Regions from separate parts of the Stenotrophomonas sp. NA06056 genome, predicted to be linked through region 2. Evidence: predicted binding sites of a transcription regulator. Region 2 holds the regulator's gene; the other holds the start of a gene.
What was found. Region 2 encodes FliA, which starts transcription of late flagellar genes. Its sites were predicted from a motif close to TAAAGTTTNNCNNNCNNNGGCCGATAA; they were not measured.
Positions count from the first base shown of each region.

Region 1 (7,861 bases), 710 kb from region 2:
CCAGGTGGCGCTGTTCTCGGCCACCATGCCGCCGGCCATCCGTCGCATCGCGCAGACCTACCTGAAGGACCCGGTCGAAGTCACCATCGCGACCAAGACCACCACCTCGGCCAACATCCGCCAGCGTTACTGGTGGGTGAGCGGCATGCACAAGCTGGACGCGCTGACCCGCATCCTGGAAGTCGAGCCGTTCGACGCGATGATCATCTTCGCGCGTACCAAGGCCGGCACCGAAGAACTGGCCAGCAAGCTGCAGGCCCGTGGCCTGGCCGCTGCCGCCATCAACGGTGACATGCAGCAGGCCCAGCGTGAGCGCACCATCGCCATGCTGAAGGAAGGCAAGCTGGACATCCTGGTCGCCACCGACGTGGCCGCCCGTGGCCTGGACGTGGAGCGCATCAGCCACGTGCTGAACTACGACATCCCGTACGACACCGAAAGCTACGTGCACCGTATCGGCCGTACCGGCCGTGCCGGCCGCAGCGGTGAAGCGATCCTGTTCGCCACCCCGCGCGAGAAGGGCATGCTGCGCCAGATCGAGCGTGCGACCCGTCAGCCGATCGAAGAAATGCAGCTGCCGAGCGTGGAAGCGGTCAATGACAACCGCATCAACAAGTTCACCTCGCGCATCACCGAAACGCTCGGCCAGGGCGGTCTGGACTTCTACCGCCAGCTGCTGGAGCGCTTCGAATCCGAGCAGAACGTGCCGGCCATCGAAGTGGCCGCCGCACTGGCCAAGATGATGCAGGGCGATACCCCGTTCCTGCTGCAGCCGCCGGTGCGCGCACCGCGCGAAGAGCGTGCGCCGCGTGAGCGTTTCGAGCGCAGCGAGCGTCCGGAACGTGGCGACCGCAACGAGCGCGGTCCGCGCTTCGAGCGTGGTCCGCGCCGTGATGATGCCGAAGGTGGCTTCGAGCAGCGCCCGCGCCGTGACGTGCCGCCGCGCGGTGCACCGGAGCAGGGCATGGAGACCTACCGCATTTCGGTCGGTCACCAGCATGGCGTGAAGCCGGCCAACATCGTCGGCGCCATCGCCAACGAAGCCGGCCTGGAAAGCCGCTTCATCGGCCGCATCGACATCCACGACGACTTCTCGCTGCTGGATCTGCCGGCACAGATGCCGTCGGACGTGCTGACCCACCTGCAGAAGGTATGGGTGTCCGGCCAGCAACTGCAGATGCGCCCGTTGGCGGCCGGTGAAGAGGTCAATCCGGCGCCGCGTCCGTTCAAGCCGCGCTTCGACAAGCGTGGGCCGGGCGGTCCGGGCGGTCCGGGTGGCCCGGGTGGTCCGCGTCGCGGTGGTCCGGGTGGCCCTGGCGGCGACCGTGACAGCCGTCCGCCGCGTCGTGATGGCTTCAAGCCGCGCGGTCCGCGCAGCTTCTGAGCCGCGCTGAAGTAGATGAACAACGCCAGCCTCCGGGCTGGCGTTGTCATTTCAGGGCACCTGGCAGGCTCGGTCGCCGCTGCCGATCACCGGCCGGGTCCGGTTTCGCATGGTCCACACATCCCCGGTTCTAGGCTGGCGCAGTTCCGTAGGAGATTGTCACCGCAGCACATTCGGGGGATCCAGGATGGGTAGAAGTGGCATGGACCAGCAGCGTCGACGGGTGCCGATGACCCGCGGGCTGGGGCTGCGATTTGCGCTGTTGACGGGTATGGCGATCGGATTGGTTGCGCTGTCGGCCGTGATCCAGGAGCTGCAGGCGGCATCGACCGCGTGGATCGCAGGGCAGGGCTACTGGTCGCGGGGGCAGCAGGACGCCACCGCGGCGCTCAGCCGTTATCTGGCGCGTGGCCATCTGCAGGATCTGCAGGATGCCCAACGGGCACTGCAGGTTCCGCTGGGTGACCTGCAGGCCCGCAAGGCGCTGGAGCAACCCGAACCGGACGAGGCGACAGCCCGGGCCGGTTTCCTGCGTGGTGGCAATGCCCGCGCCGACATTCCGCGCCTGATCTTCTCGTTCCGCCATGCGCGCAATGTCGGCGCCTTCCGCGAGGCCACCTGGTTGTGGCGCCAGACCGACGCGGACCTGTTGGCCCTGCAGGCGCTGTCGGAGGAGCTGCAACGCCGCCATGGCTCCGGTCCGCTGGACGAGGCGAGCGTGGATGAGTACCTGCACCGGTTGCGGGGCATCGACCACCAGTTACGGGCGCAGGCGCAGGCGTTCTCGCAGGCGCTGCTGCGCATGGCCCGCGCAGTGCGCATCGCGACCCTGGCCGTGGGCGGCCTGTCGGTCCTGTTGATCAGCCTGATGGCGGTGGCCTTGGCACGCCGGGTCGGCAAGGACCTGACCGAGCACGAGAGCCGCTTCCGGGCGGCGTTCTACCAGGCCAACGTCGGCATGCTCAAGCTGGATGCGGCCGGCCGGGTGGTGGAGGCCAACCAGGCGATGGCCGACATCCTCGACCATCGCCGGGACGTGCTGCTGCAGATGTCGCTGGCCGAACTGCTGATGGAAGGCGAACTGGTGATCGATGAGGCGGGCCGTATCGACTGGGATCGCCAGCTGCGGCCAGGCGAACTGCGCTTCCGGCGTCGCGATGGCAGCCTGGTGTGGGGACGCTGGAGCGGCACCGGCGTGCGTACCGCCAGCGGTGGCCTGTCGGTGTTCGCCATCGTCGAGGATGTCAGCCAGAACCATGCCCTGGCACGCGAAATAGAGCATCACGCCAGTCACGACCCGCTCACTGGACTGATCAATCGTCGCGAGATCGAGCGCCTGCTGGAAAAGGCCCTGCTGCAGGTCCGCTCCGACGGTGGAACCCACGCACTGGGCTACATCAACCTGGACCACTTCAAGCTGGTCAACGACAGCTTCGGCCACGCGGCCGGCGACCAGATGCTGCGCAGCTTCGCCGAGTACCTGGTCGGCGCTGTGCGTGATGGCGACTGGGTGGGCCGCCTGGGCGCGGATGAGTTTGCGGTGTTCCTCGCCCGCGCCAACCAGGACGAAGCCAAGCGCGTCCTGCAGCGCCTGATCCGCAACCTGGGCCAGGCCACGTTCCCGGTCAGTGAGGGCAGCCCGCAGCTGAGCTGCAGCGTGGGCGTGGTCGAAGTGACGGCCGAGGCACCGGACGCGAACTGGTTGATGAGCGCCGCCGACAGTGCCTGTTATGCCGCCAAGCAGGCCGGCCGCAACCGCGTGCATTGCTTCAATGAAAACCGGCTGGCCCTGGAAGAACGGCGGCTGGAGGCCGAACGCCTGCAGCGGGTCAGCCGTGCCATGGCCGAGAACCGGATGCTGCTGTACGCGCAGCGCATCGCCAAGGTGGGTGATCCGTCCTACCTGCACTACGAAGTGCTGGTGCGCATGCGTGACAGCGACGGCGTGCTGCACCTGCCGGGTCAGTTCATGCCGGCGGTGGAGCGCTACGGCATGGCGGTGGTATTGGACCGGCACGTGCTCGGCCTGTTGTTCCGCCATCTGCAGGTGTGCCCGGCACACGTACGCCAGCTGGGCCTGTGCAACGTCAATGTGTCGGCCCAGTCGATTGCCGAACCAGGATTCCTGGCGTTCGTCTGCGATCTGCTGGAGCGCAACCGCGCACTGGCGTCCAAGCTCTGTTTCGAGATCACCGAAACTGCGGCGATCGGCAATCTGAGCCAGGCGCGTGCCTTCATCGATGCGGTCAAGGCGCGTGGCTGCCGGGTGGCACTGGATGATTTCGGCTCGGGCCTGTCCTCGTTCGGTTACCTGCGGCAGCTGCCGGCGGACATGCTGAAGATCGATGGTGCCTTCGTGCGTGACATGGATACCGATCCGGTCAGCCGTGCCAGCGTGCGCGCGATCAGCGAACTGGGCCGCGAACTGCAGATGGAAGTGGTGGCCGAGTGGGTGGAGACCCATGAAGTTGCCGAGGCGCTGGCCGGGATGGGCGTGCAGGGTCTGCAGGGCTACGCCATCGAACGGCCGCAGCCACTGGAACGGCTGACCCTGGCCGACCTGCGACCGATGCGGTTGGCCGGCACGCAGGGGCCATCGGCTGCCGGCTGAAGGCGCTGCGGCCGGGCTGCGCCCGGCACCCGCGGTAGTGCCGGCCGCTGGCCGGCAACCTCAACAGCAACAGCAACAGCAACGGCAAAAGCGGGGTTCCGTGGGATGGCGGGGTGGGCCCGGTTGCGGGGGACGCCGTGAACCCATCCCTGGGGGCTTGGCCGCGGCATCCATGCCGCGGACACCCCCGCAACCGGACCCACCCCGCCTTCGACAGGTTTCCGCCATCTGTCGGAATGGCATGGCCTGCTCTTGGCCTGCTCTTGGTGCTCTTGGTGGGTGTCGACCTTGGTCGACACGTAGATCCACGCCATGCGTGGATGCTCTTCGATCAATTGTCGAAATACTCGAACTCGATGGAGATCCATCCACGCGCGGCGTGGATCTACCAGATGGCGGGACACTGTCAGGGGCGGGGCGGTATGGGCAGGCAGGACCGTTGGCGCCATGGATGGCGCCATCGAACCCCCATGGATGGGTTTACGGCGTGTCCTGCCTGCCCATACCGCCCCGCCCACCTCGGTAGCCCGCTTTCGCTGTTGCTTTTGAGGTTGCCGGCCAGCGGCCGGCACTACTGCGGGCGCCGGGCGGCAGCCCGGCCAACACCTCACCACTTTGGTCTACACATCGGCGGTGCATTCGGCTGCGATAATGCCGCCAGGGGCGACGCGCAATGGGCGCGGACGTAAGCAGGAACAGGACGTGGCGTGGGCGGCAGGCAGGTGCGTTTCGAAACAGGGGCGGTGCTTGTCCTGCTGCTGGTGTGGTTGGCAATGCCGTGGCTGGGCCATGCGCGCAGCGTCGACGCCGGCCGCGATTACCTTCTCGTCGGCACCGCGACGGCCGAACCCACCCCCCATCGCGCGTGCACACCGCAGATGCTGGCTGGCCCGCGCCAGCAGACACGGGTGGATGCACCGCCGGGAGGCTGGTCCGGCGAGCCGCAGGCGCTGGATGTCTTCAACGTCTTTGCCGGCGAAGTGCGGCTGCAGCACGGTGACCGCGAAATCTGCGGCAACATGCAGGACGCGCGCACCCGCGATTCGCGCTTCCGTGCGGGCATCGGCATGGTCGCGGTACCCGCCGCCGGCAGCCACGAGCCTTTCCTGGTCTCCTGGCAGACGCCGCTGAAGGCGCGTTGGGTTCCGACATTGCAGCTGGGTGCGCCCAGCCCGGTGCAGCAGAACGATACTGCCCGGCTGTTGGTGCGCGCCGCGTGCATCGCCGTGGCGATCGCGCTGGCGCTGTCGGCGCTGATGGCCTATCTGACCACCCGTGACCGCAGTTTCCTGATGTACATCGGTGCCACGCTGGTGCTGGTGCTGTGGCAGTCGATCCTCGGTGGCCTCAGCGGCTATCCCGAACCCTGGCTGCGGGTCGGTGGTCGCGGTGACTGGTGGCTGCTGGCGCTGACGGCGGCGACACAGGCGCTGGTATTGCCGGCATTGTGGCGCTTGAACGGCGGCGACCGGGTACTGCCGCGTTCACGGGTGGGCCAGCACCTGGTGTTGTGGTCGCTGCTGGGGCTGGCGGCGCTGGTGCCATGGTTGCAGCGCGATGGTCTGGGCGTGGTCGCGCAGGTTCTGCAGGGGACCTTTGTCGTCGGCTGCGCACTGTCGCTGGCGATGGGCGTCTGGGCCCGCCTGCGCGGCGATGTCTGGTCGCTGGCAGGGCTGGCCGCACTGGCACCGATGCTGGTGCTGATCGTGGCCGACGCCGCCAGCGCGCACTGGCTGATGGCGTATCGGGTGGAGGCCCTGCAGCTGGCGGTCACCTGGCTGCTGATGATGGCGGCCTACGCGCTCAACCTGCGACTGGGCCGGCTGCGCCAGCAGCGCGATGAAATGCGCCAGCTCGCCGAGACCGACATGCTGACCGGTCTGCCCAACCGTCGCGCCGGCCTGCACCAGCTGGCCCAGCATCTGCACGCGGGCGAACGTGAGCGCGGGCCGCTGGTGATCGGCTTCCTCGATATCGATCTGTTCAAGGACATCAATGATCGTCATGGCCATGAAATCGGCGACCAGGTGCTGGTAGCCGTGGCCCGCGCGCTTCGCGCCGCTGTCCGCAGCGAGGACCAGGTGGTGCGGATGGGCGGCGAGGAGTTCCTGCTGCTGTTGCCGGGAATGCCGCGTGAGATCGCCGCCGCCCGGCTGGAACGCCTGCGCCAGCGCATTACCGAGACCTGCCGGGACCTGCAGGTGCCCGGCCTGGAGGTGACCGCGAGCATAGGCCTGGCACAGTGGCGGCCCGCCGAGGATGACCTGGCGGCGCTGCTGCGACGGGCCGACCACGCCATGTATGTGGCCAAGCGCAGTGGCCGTAACCGGGTGTTTGATGGCGAAACCGGGGATCCGTTGGCCACGGCATGAGGCGGGAAGGGCGGTGATGCCGGATAATGGGGCGATGACCAGCCGACTCAACAAATACATCGCCGACACCGGCTTCTGCTCCCGCCGGGAGGCCGATCGCCTGATCGCCGCCCGCCGGGTCACCGTCAATGGCCATGCCGCCGGCACCGGCGCGGTGGTCGGCGAGGAGGACAAGGTGCTGGTCGACGGCCAGCCGTTGCGCGTGCGGACTGCCCGCAAGCCGGGTGCCCGCCGCCACGTGTACATCGTGCTGAACAAGCCGGTGGGCGTGACCTGCACCACCGAAAGCACGGTGAAGGGCAACATCGTCGACTTCGTCGGCCACGAACAGCGCATCTTCCCGATCGGCCGCCTCGATAAAGAGTCGGAAGGCCTGATCCTGATGACCAGCAACGGCGACATCGTCAATCAGATCCTGCGCGCCGAAAACGGCCACCAGAAGGAGTACCTGGTGGCGGTGAACAAGCCGGTCACCGACGAATTCCTGCGCGGCATGGCCCGCGGCGTGCGCATCCATGACCAGATGACCCTGCCGTGCAAGACCTCACGGATCGCCAAGTTCGGTTTCCGCATCACCCTGCAGCAGGGCCTGAACCGGCAGATCCGGCTGATGTCGGCCGAGTTCGGCTACCGCGTGACCCAGCTGCGCCGCGTGCGCATCGACAACATCAAGATCGGTGCGCTGAAGCCCGGCCAGTGGCGCAACCTGACCGAGCAGGAGCTGCACGGCCTGTTGCCGCAGCAGCAGGACTGGTAAACGACGTCTGTAGAGCCGAGCCCATGCTCGGCTGCCGTGGCCCGGGTGCAGCCGAGCATGGGCGCGGCTCTACATCGGCTAGACTTTGCGGCGACCTGCCGGAACGTGACGCTGCATGATCAAGCCCGACAAGCCTGCCAACGAAGCGCTGCGACTGGAGGCGCTGTATCGCTACCGGATCCTCGATTCCGAACGCGAGCGCTCTTTCGATGATCTGGTGGCCATCGCCAAGGCGGTCTGTGGCACGACGATGGCGGCCGTGACCCTGATCGACGTCGAGCGGCAGTGGTTCAAGTCGATACAGGGCATCGATGCGGCCGAGAACCTGCGCAGTGAATCGATGTGCGGTCATGCCATCCTGCAACCGCAGGAGATCATGGTGGTCGAGGACGCGCTGCAGGACGTGCGCTTCCACGACAACCCGGTGGTGACCGGCGACCCGCACGTACGCTTCTATGCCGGCGCCCCGCTGATCAGCAGTGACGGCCTGCCGTTGGGCACGCTGTGCGTGTTCGACGCGCGCCCGCAGCACCTGGCAAGCGACAAGGCCGAGGCGCTGGCCGCGCTGTCGCGGCAGGTGATGCTGGTGATGGAGCTTCGCCGCTTCGCGCTGGACATCCAGAAGCACATGCTTGAGCGTGACGACTACGAGCGGCTGCTGTCGGACTACCACGACGTGCTGCTGGCACAGAATGCCGACCTGGCCGAACAGAGCCGGACCGATGCGCTGACCGGCC
Region 1 is NZ_CP054931.1:2,904,880-2,912,740, reverse strand. Features, by position in the region: gene HUT07_RS13070 (DEAD/DEAH box helicase) at 1-1,384, shown strand, start outside; gene HUT07_RS13065 (EAL domain-containing protein) at 1,572-3,995, shown strand; gene HUT07_RS13060 (GGDEF domain-containing protein) at 4,703-6,367, shown strand; gene HUT07_RS13055 (pseudouridine synthase) at 6,402-7,124, shown strand; gene HUT07_RS13050 (sensor domain-containing diguanylate cyclase) at 7,240-7,861, shown strand, end outside.
Region 1: the regulator FliA is predicted to act here: its motif matches at 4,541-4,567, upstream of HUT07_RS13060 (GGDEF domain-containing protein).

Region 2 (7,861 bases):
CATTCCACGATCTGCTGGATCAGTTCGCGACGGTCGCTGTGCGGCGGCCGCACGACCCAGCGCACGATCTTGAACGCATGCTTGAACACCGCCGGCGCGGTATGCAGCAGGATGGCCGCCACGGTACCCACGATCACGATCACAAACGCCGCAGGCGACCACAACGACGCCAGGCCGGCGCCCTTGAGGATGCTGCCACCGACCAGTGAGGCCAGGGCGAGGAAAAGTCCAATGAGGCTGAGTCTATCCATGGGTCCGGTATCGGCTTGTATGAATGGGACTTGAGACACCGGGAGATTCTGGTGTAACGGAGTTCACAGTTTTTTCTGTTGCCGGGCATGGCCCGGCGCTGTTGCATGTCGGGTTCAGCAATCGGGTCAGTCGTGTGGGCTGCGCAGCCCGTCCACGTCCAGGATCAACGCCATGCGACCATCGCCGATCAAGGTTGCACCGGCATAACCGCGCAGGCCGCGCAGGGCTTTCGGCAGCGGTTTGATGACCACTTCCTCGCGCCCGCGCACCTGGTCCACCACCAGCCCGAAGCGTGCCTCACCGGCCTGCAGCACGACGATGGTCAGCAGGGGCGAGGCGGCCGGCGTCACATCCAGCCATTGCCGCAGATCGACCAGCGCCAGCGTGTGCGAGCGGCGGTCAAGCACGGCGCGGCCGTCGAACCAGCCCAGCGAGGTGCGCGGTGCATGCAGCACTTCCATCACACGGGCCAGCGGCAGCGCGTAGACGTCTTCGCCGGCCTGCACCAGCAGGGTCGGCAGGATCGCCAGGGTCAGCGGTACGCGGATCATGAAGCGGCTGCCGCGGCCCAGTTCCGACTGGATCTGGATCTGCCCGCTCAGCTCGCGGATGCGTGACTGCACCACGTCCATGCCGACGCCGCGGCCGGAGATATCGGTCACCTGCTGTTTGGTCGAGAACCCCGGCAGGAACACCAGGTGCAGGCATTCCTCACTGCTCAGGCGGGCAGCGGCTTCCGGATCGATCAGGCCCTTCTCGCGCGCCTTGGCACGCAGCTTCTCCGGATCGATGCCTGCACCGTCGTCCTGCACTTCGATGCTGACGTAGTCGCCTTCCTGCTGTGCCGACAGGCGCACGTGGCCCATCCGCGGCTTGCCCTGCGCTTCGCGCAGGTCAGGCATTTCCACGCCATGGTCGATGGCGTTGCGGACCAGGTGCACCAGCGGATCGGCCAGTGCTTCGACCAGGTTGCGGTCAAGCTCGGTCTCGGCGCCGATCAGCTCCAGATCCACTTCCTTCTTCAGCGAACGCGCAACGTCGCGCGCCACCTTCGGGAAGCGCGAGAACACCTTGCCGACCGGCTGCATGCGGGTGCGCATCACTGCCGACTGCAAGCGTGCGGTGGCGATATCCAGCGTCGACACCGCGCGGTCCAGCTCTTCATCGCGCAGGCGGGTGCGCAGCGTCTTCAGCCGGTTTCGTGACAGCACCAGTTCGCCGATCAGGTTGACGATGGCATCCAGGCGCTTGGTATCCACGCGCACGGTGTGTTCGGCTTCGGCGACGGGCTTGTTGGGCGCCGGCTTGGCGACTGGTGCGGCCGGCGCGGGCGTCGGTCGTGGTGCCGGTACGGCGACAATCGCTGCGGTGGGGTTGCTGCCCGGGGCGGCGCCGCCATGCAGCTGATCGAGCAATGCCTCGAACTCGTCCTCGCTGATCATGTCGTCGGCCTTCTTCGCCGCCGCCACGGGTGCCGGCGCCTTGCCGCCGTGCAGCTGGTCGAGCAGGGCCTCGAATTCGTCGTCGGTGATCAGGTCACTCCCGCCGGTACTCGGCGCCGCGGCCGATGGCGCTGCTGCGCCACCGCCATGCACATCGAACTGGGCGACCAGTTCGGGTGGGGCAAAGCCCGGCTCGGTGCCTGAAGACACCGCGTCAAGCATCGACTGCAGGTAGTCCAGCGATTGCTGGGCGGCATCGAAGTGATGGGCCTGCAATACGGCCTGGCCGGCGCGCGCGGCGCCCAGCGCCTCTTCGGCGGCGTGGCACAGTTCGACCATCGCGGTGATGCCGAGGAATCCAGCGCCGCCTTTCAGCGTGTGGTAGCCACGGAACACCGCGTTGAGCTGGTCATTGTCCTGCGGTGCCTGTTCCAGCGACACCAGCTGTTCGCCGAGGCGATCCAGGATTTCCTGGGCCTCGATGATGAAATCGGCAGTGATGTCGTCGGCTACCGCGCCCATGGTTACAGCCCCAGATCCGACAACAGGTCGTCGGCGTCGTTCTGCGAGACCGCATGGCGGTCCAGCCCCTTCAGTGCCGGCCCGGCCAGTTCCGGGTCGGTGCGATGCTGTTCCGGCGGCAGGCCGAGCGCGCCGAAACCCTCATGCACGCGGCGCACGATGCCGACCACGCGGCGGATGATCTGTCCGGTCAGGTCCTGGTAACTCTGGGTCAGGGCGATCTCGGTGAGGTTGTGGCGGATGCGGTCGAGCTGCACGTCCTGGCCCGGCTGCAGGCCATCGGCGCGCAGCTGTTCGGTCAGGCTGCGGCACTCTTCTGCCAGGTCCAGGGTGCGGTGGGTGGCCTGTTCGGTCATCGCCACCACGTGGTCCAGGCGCGCGCAGGCATCGTCCAGCTCGCCGGCTTCATCGGGCACGGTCGGCAGTTCGCCCAGCGCCTGGCCCAGTTCGCGGGCCAGCCGCGAAAGGCCGCTCATCATCGGCTGGGTACGCAGCGCGACCAGGCCGTCGATGCGCTGGCGCCAGGCAGCCTCGTCACCGGATTCCAGTGCGTCCAGGGCTTCCTGCAGGCGCAGGGCAAGGGCGCTCTTGTCGACCGTGGTGTCCATCAAGCGCTGGCCGCCAGGCGTTCGAAGATCTTGCCGAGCTTCTCTTCCAGCGTCTGTGCGGTGAACGGCTTGATGATGTAACCGTTAACGCCGTTCTGCGCCGCTTCGATGATCTGCTCGCGCTTGGCTTCGGCCGTCACCATCAGCACCGGCAGGGTCTTCAGCTTGGCATCGGCACGGATCGCCTTGAGCAGTTCGATGCCGGTCATCACCGGCATGTTCCAGTCGGTGACCACGAAATCGAACGGCTGGCTCTGCAGCAACGACAGCGCGGCATGCCCGTCCTCGGCTTCGGCGGTATTGGTGAAGCCCAGATCGCCCAGCAGGTTCTTGACGATACGACGCATGGTCGAGAAGTCGTCGACGATCAGGATGCGCATGTTCTTGTTCAAAGCAGAGTTCCTTTGTTGATCAGCTCTCGAGGCCGGCGTCGGCCGCCTCGAAAATCTTCAGTCGGCCACGCAGGCGCAGGACCGCCTGGCCGTGGATCTGGCAGACCCGCGACTCGCTCACGCCGAGCACTGCGCCGATCTCTTTCAAATTCAGTTCCTGCTCGTAGTAGAGCGACAGCACCAGCTGTTCGCGCTCGGGCAGGTGGCCGATGGCGTTGCCCAGCTCACGACCGAACTCGCCGCGTTCCAGCACCTGCTGCGGGGTCGGGCCGCCCTGGGCGACGGTGTCGAGCTCGCCCTGGTCTTCAATGCGTGATTCCAGGCTCAGCACCTGGCCGCGCGAGGCATCTTCCATCAGGCGCAGGTACTCGGGCAGCGGCATCTCCATCGCGGCAGCCACTTCGGTGGCGCTGGCGGCGCGACCGGTGCTCTGCTCCAGGCGGCGGATGGTGGCAGCAGCGTCGCGGGCACGGCGGTGCACCGAACGCGGTACCCAGTCGCCACGACGGATCTCATCGATCATCGAGCCGCGGATGCGGATCGAGGCGTAGGTCTCGAACGAAGCGCCCTGATCGGCGTCGTAGCTGCGCGACGCTTCGATCAGGCCCATCATGCCGGCCTGGATCAGGTCGTCCACTTCAACGCTGGCCGGCAGACGTGCGGCCAGATGGTGGGCGATGCGCCGCACCAGGTCCGAGTGCTGGGCGATGACCTCATTGGCCGCCGTGCGCTGGACCTCTCTGTACTGGGCGGCGCCTTTCATGCGGCCACCCCACGCTGCTTGATGATGCGTTCGAGGAAGAACTCGACGCCACCGCGCGGCTCGGTGGGTGCCTGCCAGCGGGCGGTGCGGCGGGCGATCTCGGTGATCGCCAGTGCCGACGGGCTGGACGGATAGGCCTTCACCACGGGCTGCTGGCGCTGCACCGACAGGCGCAGCCAGTCGTCCTGCGGCACGCAGCCGAGGTAGTTCAGCGAGACATCGGCGAGGAATTTCTCGCAGACGCGGGTCAGCTTCTCGTACAGCACGCGGCCTTCGTTGGGGTCGCGCACCATGTTGGCCACCACCTGGATGCGGTCCACGCCACGTTCGCGCGACAGCACCTTGATCAGGGCGTAGGCGTCGGTGATCGAGGCCGGTTCATCGCAGACCACGACCACGGTGTCCTGCGCGGCCTGGCAGAAGGTCAGCACGCCATCGTTGATGCCGGCGGCGGTGTCCACCACCATGATGTCCAGCTCGCGTTCCAGTTCGGAGAACACGTTGACCAGGCCCACGTGCTCGGCCGGGGCCAGCTCGGCCATGTGCCGGCGACCGGACGCGGCCGGGACCACCAGTACGCCGTTCGGGCCTTCGATGATCACGTCATCCAGGCTGCAGCGGCCAGCGACCAGGTCGGCCAGGGTATTGGTGGGGTTCAGGCCGAGGATCACGTCGATGTTGGCCAGGCCGAGGTCGGCATCCAGCAACAGGGTGCGTTTGCCCATGCCGGCAAGCGCCACGGCCAGGTTGGCCGACACGTTGGTCTTGCCGACGCCGCCCTTGCCGCCGGTCACGGCAATCGTGCGCACAGGGCCGAGCGGCTCGCTGCGGGTCGCCGTCAGCGGGAAGGTGGTGGTCAGCTTGGCGTACTCACGCGACGGCATGGTTCAACTCCGGGTTGCAGGGCATATCGGCCGCGCGGCGCAAATCTTCAAGGCGAAGTACAAGATTGGCTGCACTGGCCCGGTGCAGGTCGTCCGGGACGTCCTGGCCATCGGTCACCCAGGTGATCGGCAGCTTGTGGTCCACCGCCACCGACAGGGCGTTGCCGAAGCGGCCGGTCTCGTCCAGCTTGCTCAGTACCAGGCCCTGCAGGTTGGCTGCGCCGAAGCGGCGGACCACCTCGTCCATGTCACCGAAGCTGGTGTTGGCCGGCAGCACCAGCAGGGTGCGCACCTGGCGGGCGGCGCGCAGCCACTGCAGCTGGGCGGCCAGCGCACGGTCGCGCGGGCCCAGGCCGGCGGTGTCGATCAGCACCAGCTTGTAGTCCTTCAATCGCTCCAGCAGCTGGTCCAGGTCGGTGCCGCTGTTGGCCTCGTGCACCGCGATGCCGAGCTGGCGGCCGTAGCCGTACAGCTGTTCACGGGCGCCGATGCGCATCGTATCGGTGGTGACCAGGGCGACATCGCGGGCCGCATGGGCTTCAGCGAAGCGCGAGGCCAGCTTGGCGATGGTGGTGGTCTTGCCGGCGCCGGTCGGGCCGACCAGGGCGATCACACCGCCTTCTTCCATCGGATCGACCGGGGCGATCGGCAGCTTGCGCGAGATCAACCCCAGCATCAGGCCGCGGCCACGATGGGCTTCGGTCTCCAACGGAATCTGCATGGCCACGTCGCGGGCGATGCCAGCGTCGAAGCCGTACTCGTCCATCAGGTCCAGCGCAGTGGCGCGCACCGGGCAGCCGCGCAGGCGCTCGTCGGTGAAGCGGTTCATCTCGCGCTCGATCACCTGGCGCATACCGGCCACTTCCTGGCGCAGGTGGCGGATTTCGGCGTCGTCGGCGACCAGGGTCAGCGCCGGTGCCGGCGCCAGGGTCGGCAGCGGTGCGGGCACAAGCTCTGTCGGCTGCACGGCAACCGGCGCATGGGGGGCTTCGTCTTCGGGCGTGACGGCGGCCTGGAGGGCGACCGGCAACGGCGGCGGCGACACTGCCGACATTTGCGCGCTGTCTTCCAGCGGCGGATCGATCTGGAAGCGGGCGCGGTTCACCGGCGCGGCCGCAGCCGGCGAGGGCGCCACGATGGCGTCGGCGAACGGGGCGAAGATCTGTTCCGGCAGCGTCGATTCATTGACGGCGGCACGCGCCAGCGTAGCAGCGAAGCCAGTGCTGCCGCGGGTCGGCACGATCTCGTCGGCGCTGTCCAGGGTGCGGCCGGTCGCGCCGACAGCGGCGCGGGCGAGGGCGGCGACGGCCGACGTGGTGGCTGCCACCGGCTCCGGTGCCGGGGTGCTGCTGCGACGGCGGGTGACGGCGGCGATCACCGCATCGGCGGCGGTGCGCGGCTTCGGCGCGGGCGGCGGTGCCACGTCGCGACGCGAGGCTTCCAGGGCGCGCTGCACGGCGCTCTCATCGTAGTTGGCGGCAGCCACGATCTCGATGCCTTCCTCGATCCGGCGGTTGGACAGGATCACGGCGTCAGGACCATGTTCCTTGCGCACCAGGTTCATGGCCGAGCGCATGTCGGCGGCGACGAATCGTTTGATTTTCATGCTGTGGTCACGGGACGAAGTCGGCGGAGTGGCGGTCGGAGAACGCGGGTGGTCGGTGGTCTGCACGGTTCGGGTTCCCCTTGGAATCTGTCTGTTGCGGGTGTTTGAAAGTGGTGTCTGTTTTCTGGCGCTTTGCAGGGCGGCGTCAGCTGATCGTTCCAACCAGCTTCAGGCGCTTGTCCTCCGGCACCTCGCTGTACGCCAGGACCGACAGCGACGGAACGCTGTGGCGGACCAGGCGGGCCAGCGCGGCGCGCACCGGGCCTGGTACCAGCACGACCGCGGGCTCGTTGCGGGCTTCCTGCTTGCTGACACATTCGGCCAGGCTCTGGTGCAGTCGCTCAGCGAGTCCGGGTTCCAGCGCGGCGCCGTTGCCCTGCGTGGACTCCTGCAAGACACGTTCCAATTGCGGGTTGAGGGTGAACACCGGCAGCTCCGCCGACATTCCGGCGATCTCCTGCACGATGAAACGGCCCAGCGCGGTGCGCACTGCAGCGGTCAGCGTGGCCGGGTCCTGGCTGTGCGGGGCGTGCTCGACCAGTGCTTCGGCGATCTTGCGCAGCTGGCGGATCGGAATGCGCTCGACCAGCAGGTTCTGCAGCACGCGCACCACCGCCGACAGCGGCAGCGCCTTCGGCGTCAGATCTTCGACGAGCTTGGGCGCACTCTTGGCCAGGTTGGCCAGCAGGTGCTGCACTTCCTCGTGGCCGAGCAGTTCCGGTGCGTGCTCGCGGATCAGGTGCGAAAGGTGGGTGGCCACCACCGTCGCCGGGTCGACCACGGTGTAGCCCAGGGTTTCGGCCTGGGCGCGCTGGTGCGGCTGGATCCAGGTTGCATCCAGGCCGAAGGCGGGGTCCTTGCCGGCAATGCCTTCCAGCGGACCGAGCGCACTTCCAGGGTCCAGCGCCAGTTCGCGGTCGGGATGGATCTCGGCGGTGGCCACCGGCACGCCATGCACCAGTACCCGGTAGCCGTTGGCCGGCAGTTCGAGGTTGTCGCGGATGTGGACCGACGGAATCAGGAAGCCGACGTCCTGGGTCAGCTTGCGGCGCACGCCCTTGATGCGCGGCATCAGCTCGCCGCCCTGGTTGCTGTCGACCAGCGAAATCAATCGATAGCCCACTTCCAGGCCCAGCGGATCGACCGGGCGCAGCTCGTCCCAGCTCAATTCAGCAGTGGGTGCGGGAGCAGCGGGGCGGCCCAGCGCGTTCAGTGCGTTGGTTTCGCCCGCCGCCGTGTCGGCCTGCGCTGGCACCAGGCCCTTGCGGTAGACCTTCCAGGCGATGAAGCCGAGGATCGCCGCCAGCGTCAGGAAAGCGACGTTGGGCATGCCCGGCACCAGGCCGACCACGCCGAGGATGCCGGCGGTGATCGCCAGTGCACGGTACTGGC
Region 2 is NZ_CP054931.1:2,198,754-2,206,614, reverse strand. Features, by position in the region: gene HUT07_RS09780 (flagellar motor protein) at 1-251, opposite strand, end outside; gene HUT07_RS09775 (chemotaxis protein CheA) at 378-2,216, opposite strand; gene HUT07_RS09770 (protein phosphatase CheZ) at 2,219-2,824, opposite strand; gene cheY (chemotaxis response regulator CheY) at 2,824-3,216, opposite strand; gene HUT07_RS09760 (RNA polymerase sigma factor FliA) at 3,236-3,979, opposite strand; gene HUT07_RS09755 (P-loop NTPase) at 3,976-4,863, opposite strand; gene flhF (flagellar biosynthesis protein FlhF) at 4,850-6,469, opposite strand; gene flhA (flagellar biosynthesis protein FlhA) at 6,615-7,861, opposite strand, start outside.